DNA from 2 places in the Streptomyces xiamenensis genome. Region 2 is predicted to be linked to the other one. Evidence: riboswitches for the same ligand, from Rfam matches in the RefSeq annotation. Region 2 holds a riboswitch; the other holds the start of a gene.
What was found. A riboswitch is a leader RNA that binds a small molecule or an ion and turns the genes downstream of it on or off. The one in region 2 is predicted to bind glycine.
Positions count from the first base shown of each region.

Region 1: it holds a riboswitch for glycine, as region 2 does, so the genes downstream of both, gcvP (aminomethyl-transferring glycine dehydrogenase) here and gcvT (glycine cleavage system aminomethyltransferase GcvT) in region 2, are expected to answer to the same signal.

Region 1 is NZ_CP009922.3:336,006-342,080, reverse strand. Features, by position in the region: gene SXIM_RS01440 (DNA polymerase IV) at 1-1,171, shown strand, start outside; gene SXIM_RS01435 (PRC-barrel domain-containing protein) at 1,126-1,530, opposite strand; glycine riboswitch at 1,679-1,776, shown strand; gene gcvP (aminomethyl-transferring glycine dehydrogenase) at 1,963-4,860, shown strand; gene SXIM_RS01425 (hypothetical protein) at 4,975-5,544, opposite strand; gene SXIM_RS01420 (glutamate-cysteine ligase family protein) at 5,804-6,075, shown strand, end outside.
Region 2 is NZ_CP009922.3:4,586,426-4,592,500, forward strand. Features, by position in the region: gene SXIM_RS21260 (serine hydroxymethyltransferase) at 1-362, opposite strand, end outside; gene gcvH (glycine cleavage system protein GcvH) at 377-757, opposite strand; gene gcvT (glycine cleavage system aminomethyltransferase GcvT) at 860-1,972, opposite strand; glycine riboswitch at 2,031-2,120, opposite strand; glycine riboswitch at 2,122-2,216, opposite strand; gene SXIM_RS21275 (enhanced serine sensitivity protein SseB) at 2,330-3,133, shown strand; gene SXIM_RS21280 (enhanced serine sensitivity protein SseB C-terminal domain-containing protein) at 3,130-3,846, shown strand; gene SXIM_RS21285 (GNAT family N-acetyltransferase) at 3,822-4,400, opposite strand; gene SXIM_RS21290 (Dps family protein) at 4,497-4,970, shown strand; gene SXIM_RS21295 (hypothetical protein) at 5,266-5,748, shown strand; gene SXIM_RS21300 (peptidoglycan recognition protein family protein) at 5,899-6,075, shown strand, end outside.

The sequences.
Region 1 (6,075 bases), 4.3 Mb from region 2:
GCGCTTCGATGTCTACCGCTCGGTCAGCGAGACCGTGATGGGACTGCTGCGGGAACTGTCCCCGCTGGTGGAGCCGCTGAGCCTGGACGAGGCGTTCGTCGATCTGGTGGCCGGCGGCACGGCGCACACCGCCGCCGAGGCCGAGGCGGTGGGGCACGCACTGCGCGCCCGGATCCGGGTGGCCACCACACTGAGCGGCTCGGTGGGCCTGGCCGGTTCCAAGATGCTCGCCAAGATCGCCTCGGAGCGGGCCAAGCCGGACGGGCTGGAGCTGATCGTGCCCGGCACCGAGCGGGACCTGCTGGCCCCGCTGCCGGTCCGTACCCTGCCCGGGGTCGGCCCGGCCACCGACGGCGTGCTGCGCCGGGCCGGGATCAGCACCGTGGGCGACGTGGTGCGGGCCGGTGAGACGGAGCTGCTGCGCCTGCTGGGCACCGCGCACGGCGGCGGGGTGCACGCGATGGCCCTGGGAATCGACGACCGTCCGGTGGTCGCCGAGCGCGACGCCAAATCGGTCTCGGTGGAGGACACCTTCGACGTGGACCTCACCGACCGGGCCCGGGTGCGCCACGAGGTGGACCGGCTGGCCGAGCGGTGCGTACGGCGGCTGCGCGAGCACGGCCGCTCCGGGCGCACCGTGGTGCTGAAGGTACGCAGCCACGACTTCTCCACCCTGACCCGCTCGGACACGCTGCGCGGGCCCACCGACGATCCGGCGGTGGTGCGGGAGCTGGCCGCGCGGCTGCTGGAGGGGGTGGACACCACCAACGGTGTCCGGCTGCTGGGGGTGGGCGTCACCGGACTGGCGGATTTCACCCAGGAGGATCTGTTCGCGCAGGCGGGCGCGAGGGCCGAGGGCGAGGAGGACGGCGGTGACAGCGCGCCCGAGCGGGCGGACCCCGCCGGGGCCGCCCCGGAGGCCGGGCCGGCCCCCGACCGCCGGTGGCTTCCCGGCCTGGACGTGGAGCACACCGGGCACGGCCCCGGCTGGGTGCAGGGCAGCGGCGTCGGGCGGGTCACCGTGCGGTTCGAGACGCCGGGCTCCGCGCCGGGCCGGGTGCGGACTTTCGCGGTGGACGATCCGGAGCTCAGCCGCTCCGGCCCGCTGCCGCTGACCGGCGGCCCTCAGCGCTCCTCGTCCGGCGGCGAGGCCAGCCGGCCGAAGTCCTGATCGGGCGGCGTGGCGTCATCCTCGGGCGCCGCCATCGGCACGTCGAGACCGTAGTGGTGGTACAGCTGCAGCTCCTGCTCGGGGGAGAGGTGCCGCCCCACCCCGAAGTCCGGCGCGTCCTTGATCAGCGCCCGGTCGAAGGGCACCCGCAGGGACTCCTCGACCAGCTCGCTGGGCTCCAGGGGCACGAACGCGTCCCGGCTGAAGAGTCCGGTGCGCACAGCCGCCCATTCGGGTGCACCGGTCGCGTCATCCAGATAGACCTCGTCCACCGTGCCGATCTTTGCTCCGTTCCGGTCGAACGCCTTGCGTCCGATCAGGCTGCGGGGATCGATATCGGTCTGCACGGTTCCTCCCACGGTTCATCACTGCCGGGCCGCACGCCCCTTCGCCTTCACGTAACGGCACATACCCGGAGTCGGCCAGTCGAGTCCACCGGCACCGGGAGCGGGGCTCCCTCTCCATGTTCGCAGCCCGAAGGCCGCTGGTAGGCTCGAAAACGGTTGACGACCTCGTGCGGGAGAGTCCACCGGTCCTGTGGCCGGCGGCGCCGAAGGAGCAAATCCTCCCCGGAATCTCTCAGGCCCCCGTACCGCACGGGCGAAACCACTCTGGAAAGCAGGGTGACGGCCGGACATCCGTCCCGGCCCCGCCCTCACCGACGGTGAAAGCCGTGCCAACGCCCGACGGGGCGGCGGCGCGGTGAAGCTCTCAGGTCGACATGACAGAGGGGGAGGCCGCAGCAGGCACCGCCCGGTGGTTGCGGGTCCCAGCGACCAGGAGGCCCCCAGATGTCCGAACGCCCACTCCCGCTCAGCGCACTGGAGCACGGCTCGCCGTTCGCGGCCCGCCACATCGGCCCCGACGCCACCGACCGGGCGAAGATGCTCGCCCAGGTCGGCTTCGGCTCCCTCGACGAGCTGACCTCGGCCGCCGTGCCCGCCTCCATCGCCGGCTCCGGACCGCTGCGGCTGCCGCAGGCCCGTTCGGAGGCCGCCGTGCTGGCCGAACTGCGCGCGCTGGCCGACCGCAACCAGGTCCTGACCTCCATGATCGGCCTGGGCTACTACGGCACGTTCACCCCGCCGGTCATCCTGCGCAACGTCATGGAGAACCCCGCCTGGTACACGGCGTACACGCCCTACCAGCCGGAGATCTCCCAGGGCCGCCTGGAGGCCCTGCTGAACTTCCAGACCGTGGTCTCCGAGCTCACCGGGCTGCCCACCGCCGGCGCCTCGCTGCTGGACGAGGGCACCGCCGCCGCCGAGGCCATGGCGCTGTCGCGGCGGGTGGGCAAGGTCAAGCAGGGCGTCTTCCTGGTCGACGCCGACACCCTGCCGCAGACCGTCGCCGTGCTGCGCACCCGCGCCGAGCCCACCGGGGTCGAGGTGGTGGTCGCCGACCTGACCGAGGGCATCCCGCGGGAGGCCGCCGAGCGCGGGATCTTCGGCGTCCTGCTCCAGTACCCGGGGACCGGCGGCGCGGTGCGCGACCCGCGCCCGGTCATCGAGCGCGCCCACGAGCTGGGGGCGGTCGTCACCGTCGCCGCGGATCTGCTCGCCCTCACCCTGCTCGCCTCGCCGGGCGAGCTGGGCGCGGACATCGCGGTGGGCACCAGCCAGCGGTTCGGCGTGCCGATGGGCTTCGGCGGCCCGCACGCCGGCTACATGGCGGTCCGCGAGGCGTACGCCCGCAGCCTGCCGGGACGCCTGGTGGGCGTCTCCCGGGACGCGGACGGCAAGCGCGCCTACCGGCTGGCGCTGCAGACCCGCGAGCAGCACATCCGCCGGGAGAAGGCCACCAGCAACATCTGTACGGCGCAGGTGCTCCTGGCCGTGATGGCCGGCATGTACGCCGTGTACCACGGCCCCCAGGGGCTGGCGGACATCGCGCGCCGCACCCACCGCTACGCCGCGCTGCTGGCCGCCGGGCTGCGCGCGGGCGGCGTCGAGGTGGTGCACGGGGCGTTCTTCGACACCGTCACCGCCCGGGTTCCGGGCCGCGCGGAGCAGATCGTGGCCGCCGCCCGCGAGGCGGGCGTCAATCTGCGCCAGGACGGGTCCGACCTGGTCGGCATCGCCTGCGACGAGACCACCACCCGCGCGGAACTGGCCGCCGTGTGGGCCGCCTTCGGCGTGGACGGCGCGCACACCGACATCGACGCGCTGGACGCCGCGACGCCGGACGCGCTGCCCGGCGCGCTGCTGCGCACCGACGAGTACCTCAGCCACCCGGTGTTCCACCAGCACCGTTCCGAGACCGCGATGCTGCGCTATCTGCGGCGTCTGGCCGACCGGGACTACGCGCTGGACCGCGGCATGATCCCGCTGGGCTCGTGCACCATGAAGCTCAACGCCACCGTCGAGATGGAGCCGGTCACCTGGCCGCAGTTCGCCGCGCTGCACCCGTTCGCGCCGATCGAGCAGGCCGAGGGCTACCGCACCCTGATCCGCGAACTGGAGGACGGGCTCGCCGAGATCACCGGTTACGACAAGGTCTCGCTGCAGTCCAACGCCGGGTCGCAGGGCGAGCTGGCCGGGCTGCTCGCGGTGCGCGCCTACCACCGCGCGAACGGTGACCCGCAGCGCACCGTGTGCCTGATCCCCTCCTCGGCGCACGGCACCAACGCCGCCAGCGCCGTGATGGCCGGGATGAAGGTGGTCGTGGTGGCCACCGGCGAGAACGGTGATGTGAACGTCGAGGACCTGCGCGCCAAGATCGAGCGGTACCGGGACGAGCTGGCGGTCCTGATGGTCACCTACCCCTCCACGCACGGGGTGTTCGAGGAGGGCATCCAGGAGATCTGCGCGGCGGTGCACGACGCGGGCGGCCAGGTGTACGTGGACGGTGCCAACCTCAACGCGCTGGTGGGGCTGGCCCGTCCGGGACGGTTCGGGGCGGACGTCTCGCACCTGAACCTGCACAAGACCTTCTGCATCCCGCACGGCGGCGGTGGCCCCGGGGTCGGCCCGGTGGCGGTGCGCGAGCACCTCGCCCCGTACCTGCCCGGTCATCCGCTCCAGCCCACCGCGGGACCCGTGGACGGTCCGGTGGGCCCGGTCTCCGCGGCGCCGTGGGGCTCGGCCGGCATCCTGCCGATCTCCTGGGCCTATCTGCGGCTCATGGGCCCAGAAGGGCTGCGCGAGGCGACCCAGACGGCGGTCCTGGGCGCCAACTACATCGCCAAGCGCCTGGAACCGCACTACCCGGTGCTCTACACCGGGCCCGGCGGTCTGGTGGCGCACGAGTGCATCATCGACGTCCGGCCGCTCACCAAGGCCACCGGTGTCAGCATCGACGATGTGGCCAAGCGGCTGATCGACTACGGGTTCCACGCGCCGACGATGTCCTTCCCCGTTGCCGGGACGCTCATGATCGAGCCGACCGAGAGCGAAAATCTGGCCGAACTCGACCGATTCTGCGATGCGATGATCGCGATTCGGGCGGAGATTGACCGAGTTGGTGCGGGGGAGTGGCCCAAGGACGACAACCCGCTGGCCGGCGCGCCGCACACCGCGGTGCAGCTCACCGAGGAGTGGACGCACCCGTACAGCCGTCAGGACGCCGTTTTCCCGGGCGACACGGGCCGCGAGGACAAGTACTGGCCGCCGGTGCGCCGCATCGACGGCGCGTTCGGCGACCGCAACCTGGTGTGCTCGTGCCCGCCGGTGGACTCCTACGAGGACTGAGGGCTGACAGCCCAGGGCTGAGAGCCCAGGACCGAGGCCGACGCCGTCCGGGCCGGCTCCCCACAGCGGGGAACCGGCCCGGACACGTACCACCTGCGTGTGGTGCGCCGCCGGTCAGCCGGTCGGCGCCGTGATCGTCAGGCGGCCGGCGAGCACCGGCAGCAGGGTGTCCGCGCGCACCGGGAGATCCCCGGCGATACCCGGCGGCGCCGGAGCGAGCGGCACCAGGATGTCCTGCGGCAGCGGCGAGCCGGCGCCCGGCTCCGCCGTGGGATCCGAGTGCAGCCACAGGGTGAGCATGTACAGCTCCGGAATCGACAGCAACCGGGGCTGATAGGTACCGGGAAGCTGCTCGGCGCGCCGTACGGCCCGCTCCGTGGAGGCGATATAGGGGCCTTCCCCGAAATGCGAGAAAGCCCAGCCGTCCGGGGTCAGCATGGTTTCCGCGGCTCCGACGGCGCGGCCACCACTCTCCAGCAGAAAACGCCATCCGGTCAGCCGGGAGAGGGCCGCTCCGGTGGGATCGGGGACCGGTGTCAACCGGTGCACGGACAGGGGAAGCACGGGGCGCAGAGCCCCTCGATTCAGATAGATCGGGTGCGGGGAACGCACCGTCGTGGACTGGAGCGCGGCACTCAGGCTGCGCTCGGCGGCAGCAGGAGCGGGCGGGATGTTCAGGGGCATGTCGGGTCGCCTCTCGCTTCGGAGTAGGTCGCCTCTTCCAGGGGAGACATGGCGCTTCAGGATGTTATACGACGCGTGTTCTCGTTATGTTTCCACTAGCCCACCGAAAAAGTTTCGGCAAGAGGTAATCAGGCCGCCCTGTGCGCGAAGTATCCCTCTGGGATATGCCCATGTGTGGGCCGCGCCACGCACGGTCCGGTGTTATCGGCCGATGGTGGTGGGCATGATCGGTGCACCGACGGACGAGGAGGTGTGCCGCATGGGTGCGAAGGTCGCGGCCGACCGGTTCGATCTTGCTGACCGGGAACTTTTCCGGGCCAGACTGCATGCGTGCGTGGAGAGCCTGCGCCGGCTGCTCGCGGAGCGGCGCTTCGACGGGCCACGGGAGTCCATCGGCCTGGAGGTGGAACTCAGTCTCGCCGACCGCGACGGCGCCCCGCGCATGGTCAATGGCGAGGTGCTGGCGAGAATGGCCACCCGGGATTTCCAGACCGAGCTCGGTCAGTTCACCCTTGAATTCAATATGACCCC
Region 2 (6,075 bases):
TCCAGGCCCATGATGGTGTCGCCGGGCTTGATCAGCGCGGCCATCGCGGCGGCGTTCGCGGAGGCACCCGAGTGCGGCTGCACATTGGCCGCCTCCGCCCCGAACAGCGCCTTGACGCGGTCGCGGGCCAGGTTCTCGATGACATCGACGTGCTCACAGCCGCCGTAGTAGCGGCGCCCCGGGAGCCCTTCGGCGTACTTGTTGGTGAGCACGGAGCCCTGCGCCTCGAGCGCCGCCACCGGGGCGAAGTTCTCCGAGGCGATCATCTCCAGGGTGGACTGCTGGCGGCGCAGCTCCGCGTCGACGGCGGCGGCGACCTCCGGGTCCAGCTCGTGCAGGGACTGGTTCAGTACGGACGACATGACAGCGGCTCCCCTCAGCCCTGGGTGAAGGCGGCGTAGCCGTCGGCGTCCAGCAGGTCGCCGGGCAGCTCGCCGTCGATGCGGACCTTGAACAGCCAGCCACCCTCGAAGGGGGCGGAGTTCACCAGCGCCGGATCGTCGCTCACCGCGCCGTTGATCTCGGTGACCTCACCGGTGACCGGGGAGTAGAGGTCGCTGACCGACTTGGTGGACTCCAGTTCGCCGCAGCTCTCACCGGCGGTGACCGTGTCGCCGACCTCCGGGAGCTGGACGAAGACGACATCGCCCAGCGCGTCGGCGGCGTAGGCGGTGATGCCGACCGTGGCGACACCGTCCTGGACGGCCGACAGCCACTCGTGTTCCTTGCTGTAGCGCAGCTCGACAGGGTTGCTCATGGGATCGATTCTCCTCGATGGTGACAATGCGGGAGGAAAGCGGGGGATGAGGGGGCGCGGCGTACGGGTGGGGGCGCGGTGCCGGGGCGGCGCCCCGGCACGTTACTTCTCGCGCCGGTAGAAGGGCAGCGCCACGACCGCGAACGGCTCCCGGGCGCCGCGGATGTCCACCGCGACCCCGTCGGTGCCGGGCGCGGCGTGCGCGGCGTCCACGTATGCCATGGCGATCGGCGAACCCAGGGTGGGGGAGGGGGCGCCGGAGGTGACCTCGCCGATCACCGTGCCCGCCCCGTCCACCACCTGGTAGCCGGCCCGCGGCACCCGGCGGCCCGCGCCGACCAGGCCGACCAGGCGGCGCGGCGGGTCGCTCTGCGCCCGCTCGGCCGCCGCCTCCAGCGGCGCCCGGCCCACGAAATCGCCGTCCTTGTCGAACTTCACCACCCGGCCGAGCCCCGCGTCGAAGGGGGTGGTCGCGGCGGTCAGCTCGTGCCCGTACAGCGGCATCCCCGCCTCCAGGCGCAGCGTGTCGCGGCAGGACAGGCCGCAGGGCACCAGACCGTACGGGGCGCCCGCCTCCGTCAGGGCCCGCCACAGCGGCTCGGCGTCCCGCGGCGCGACGAACAGCTCGAAGCCGTCCTCGCCGGTGTACCCGGTGCGGGCGATCAGCGCGGGCCGGCCCGCGACGGTGCCCGGCAGGCCCGCGTAGTACTTCAGGCCGGCCAGGTCGGCGTCGGTGAGCGAGCCCAGGATCGCGGGCGAGGCCGGGCCCTGCACGGCGATCAGCGCGTACGCGTCCCGGTCGTCCCGCACCTGGGCCTCGAAGCCCTCGCCGCGGGTGGTCAGCGCGTCCAGCACGGTCTGCGCGTTGGCGGCGTTGGCGACCACCATGTAGTGCTCGTCCGCCAGCCGGTAGACGATCAGGTCGTCCAGGATGCCGCCCTCGGCGTCGCAGATCATCGTGTACCGGGCTCGGCCCACCGCCAGCGCCGACAGCTTGCCGACGAGCGCGTGGTCCAGCAGCCGCCCGGCGTGCGGCCCGGTGACCGCGATCTCGCCCATGTGGGAGAGGTCGAACAGGCCGGCGGCGGTGCGCACCGCCTGGTGCTCGGCGCGCTCACTGCCGTACCGCAGCGGCATCTGCCACCCGGCGAAGTCGGTCATGGTGGCGCCCAGCTCGCGGTGGAGGGCGTCGAGCGCGGTGATACGGGACGTCATGAGGTGGCTCCAGAGGGTACGGGCGGCGGGCGGTGCGCGGTCGCGCGGATACGGCTCGCCCTCCCCATCTGTCATCGGCACCTGAGAGGTTCGCCTTGCGGCTTGCACCGTGGGTGGGGCCCGTTCGGGGGCCCGCTTTTCAGATTCGCCTTCCGCGCGCGGTATCGGGGCCTGAGAGATTCAAGGGAGGACTTGCTCCTTCGGCGCCCCGGTGCTGGACCGGGAACTCTCCCGCGCGTGGTCGAACGGCCATTGTTCGATTGTCCTGCGGTTGTTGTGCGGCTCATCATCGCATGACGGCCTGCACTGAGCCATTAGGGTGCCCTACAGATCCGGATCAGATGGTGGTGGGACGAGATGAACGAGCGTTGGCAGGGCTCCGCGCCCGGGCAGGACGGCGGCGTCGACACGGGGGCGGCCGGCGGGGGCGGCTGGCCGGGCAATGAGCTGGAGCACGCGCTGGCCGCCTCGGTCGGCGTGCCGGACGCCGCGCCGCGGCTGCTCCAGGTGCTGGGCCGCAGCCCGGTGTGGGTGCCGCTGCCGGAGGGCGGCGGCCCGGACAGCCGCAGCCTGGACCTGCCGACGATCGAGCTGGACGGCGGGGTGTACGTCCCGGTCTTCAGCTCCGCGGAACAGTTCCGGCTCGTGGTCGGCACCCACATGTCCTTCACCGTCGCCCCCGTCAAGGAGTTCGCCCGCGGACTGCCGCCGCAGGCCGGCCTCGCCGTCAACCCGGGCGGCACCGTCGGCGTCCCGGTCCCGCCGGAAGGCGTGGCCCAGCTGTGCCGGGACACCCCGGGCGAGCGCGTGCCCGGGGCGCCCTCCGGCGCCCGGATGCGCCTGTTCGAGCCGGACTGGCAGCAGGAGCCCGTCGACTTCCTGGCGGCGGCGGCCGGCGAGCTGTCCGCGCTGCCGTACGTGCGCACCGCGCGGCGTGGCCTGGCCAGCGCGGAGGGCGGCGCCCCGGCGCTGTTCATCGGCCTGGAGCTGGACGCACTGGCCGAGGAGTACCGGATCGGCAGCCACGACGCGCTGGGCCGCGCCCTGGCGCGCGGCGCGGTGCCCTGGCCGGTCCAGCTGGTGCTGCTGGACGCGGTGACCGACCCCGTCGTGGACTGGCTGCGCCACAGCGTGCAGCCGTTCTACCGGCGGGACGCATGACCGAAGCCCAGGGGGCGATCGAGGAACTGCTTCCCCGGGTGACGGCCGACCGCCCGGACATCTACGAGACGCTGCTGGGCGCGCTCGCGCACGGCGAGGTGTGGATGCTGCTGTGGCACGGCCGGCCCGGCGACCCGGACGCCCAGTACGGCAGCGTCGAGGTCGCCGGCCACGGCTACGCGCCGGCCGTCACCTCGCCCGCCGAGCTGGCCGCCAGCGGCTGGCCCCGGGACCACGAGGTGATCGGCGGCCGGGACATCGCCGCCGCCCTGTACCCCGACCACTGGGGGCTGTGGCTCAACCCGCACACCCCCGGCGGCGGCCTCGGCGTCCCCTGGGCCGATCTGCGCCGGATCGCCGGCGGCCTGGACCGGCTGCCGGCCGGCCCGCTGGTGATCACCGAGCCGACCGCGCCCGCGGAGCCCTTCTACCGGCGGCTCGCCGACGAGGCACGCCGTACCCCCGTGCTGCGCAGCCTGCGGCGCGGCTGGGTGCGGCCCGCCGTGGGCAGCGCCTACCTGGTGATCGGCCTGGAGGTGGACGATCCGGGGGAGGCGGCGGAGTCGGTGCGCCGGATGATGGCACGGGCCGTCGAGGCCGTCCCGGACGGGCTCGCGGTGGCCACGGTGGCCATGGCGGACGCGTACGATCCGGTCGCCCTGTGGCTGCGCGCCAGGGCCCGCCCCTTCTACTCGGCGCCCACCGCCTCCTGAGCGGCGGGCACCGGCGCGGTCGGGGCCGGCGCGGTCGGGGCCGGCGCGCCGGAGTGCGCCGCCAGCGGCCGCTGCCAGTAGCTCACATCGCGCCAGGACCCCATCTTGTAGCCGTTCTCCCGGAACGTCCCCACCTGCCGGAACCCCAGCGACCGGTGCAGCCCCTCGCTGGCCGGGTTGGGCAGGGCGACCCCGGCGATCACCGAGTGGAACCCCTGCTCGCTGAGGAGCGCGAACAGCCGCTCGTACAGCGCCCGGCCCAGGCCCCGCCCGTGCTGCCCGGGCGCCAGGTAGACGGCGCACTCCACGGTCCACGCGTAGGCGGCGCGCGCCTTCCAGGGGAACGCGTAGCTGATTCCGGCGACCTCGCCGTCCACCTCGGCCACCAGCCAGGGGTGGGTACGGTGCCCCCGCTCCCACTGCTCCAGCCACTCGTGCGGCTGCTGCGGCTCGGTGCGGAAGTTGGCGGCGGTGGTCTCGATGTAGTGGTTGACCACGGCGCACACCGCGGGCAGATCCTCGGCGGTCGCGAAGCGGATTCCGGCGGCAGTCATGACGTTCATGCTGCCATCGCGGTTTGCGCTGCCGGGTGCGGGTAGCAGGGGTACCGTGAGAGGAAAGCCGCACATTCGGATGAAAGTGGACGATTCATGTATGCCGTGAAGAGCACACTGCCCGAGCCCGCGCTCAAGGTCGTCGCAGACGCCCTGCAGGGCGCGCTGGCGGACATCATCGATCTGTCCCTGGTGGCCAAACAGGTCCACTGGAACGTGATCGGACCTCGCTTCCGCACCGTGCACCTCCAGCTGGACGACGTCGTGGAGACCGCCCGCGCCCACTCCGACATCGTGGCCGAACGCGCTTCCGCCCTGGGCATCAGCCCCGACGGCCGCGCCGCCACCGTCGCGGGCAGCAGCGGGATCGCCACCGTCCCCGAGGGCTGGCTGCCGGACACCGAGGCGGTCGACATCCTGACCCAGGCGCTGGGCTCCTGCATCGTCCGCATGCGCGATCGCATGGTCGCGGTGGGCGAGGTCGACCGGGTCACCGAGGACAACCTGATCGCCCTGGTGAAGGAGCTGGAGAAGCACCACTGGATGTTCCAGGCCGAGAACGGCAGCTGACGCCGGACGCCCAGCACCGCGCCGGCCCGCACCGTCCCGGACGCGCCGTCCCACCGACGGGTATCCGTGCGGGCATCCGGGCGACCAGCAGCCATGTCCCCTTGTCCCGGCCGGAAGGAATCCGGAAGCGCGAGGCCCCCGACCCGTCACGGGTCGGGGGCCTCCCCTGTGCGGGCCGCCCGCACGCGTCCGCCCCCTCACCGGGGCCCCACGCGGGCTCCGGTGGGCGACGCGACCGGTACCGGCTACCGTGACGCGCGGGGCGGCCGCCGGGCCGCCGCGAGGGGGTGGGGGTATGTGGGCGAGCATCGTCGCCGTGGCGGGAACGCTGGCGGGCGTGGGGCTGACCGGTTTCACCCAGCAGTGGATCGAGCGGCGGGCCCGGCGGCGCGAGCACGACCGGGAGGTACGCGCCCAGGTGAGCCGCCTGCTGAAGGCAGTCCTGCGCTACCGCGAGCTGCACTGGCTGTTCGTCCAGGACATCCGCGACGGACAACGGGAGACGCGCGAGCACCGCGTGGCACGCTACCGGGCCCGCTCGGAGGTCACCGAGGCACTGGACGAACTGGCCCTGACGACCGGTGACCGGACGCTGCTCGAGGCGGCCTCCACCGCGGCGTGGCACGCCATCGGGCTGTCGGACATCACGCTCGGGCCGGTACGGCGGCGCCGGTTCGCTCCCGGGGTGGAGGCCCGGCTGGCCGCCGGACGCGGCCGCACCCGGGACGCGCACAGCGCGCTGCGGGAGGCCGGCCACGCCTACCGGCCTCGCCGGTAGCGGAGGCCCGCGCGCGGCGGCGAACGCGCCGGAGGCCCTGGAGTGTTGAAAGGTGCGAGACCGCCGTGGGGGGCTCTTGCGCCCCGGGGGCATGCGACGTACCACTGATGGGGAGGCTACTGCGTCGTCGTAAGCGAACGGGGGTCCTTCATGGCCACTCCACTGAGCGCGGACAAGGTGCTGTCCGCGCTGAAGGCCGAGGGCGTCAAGGTCGTCGAGTACAAGTCCTGGCGCACCCACAACCGCAACAGCGCCGGGGCATGGGGCCCGGTGCACGGTGTGATGGTCCATCACACCGTCACCTCCGGCACCAGTGCCTCGGTGGAG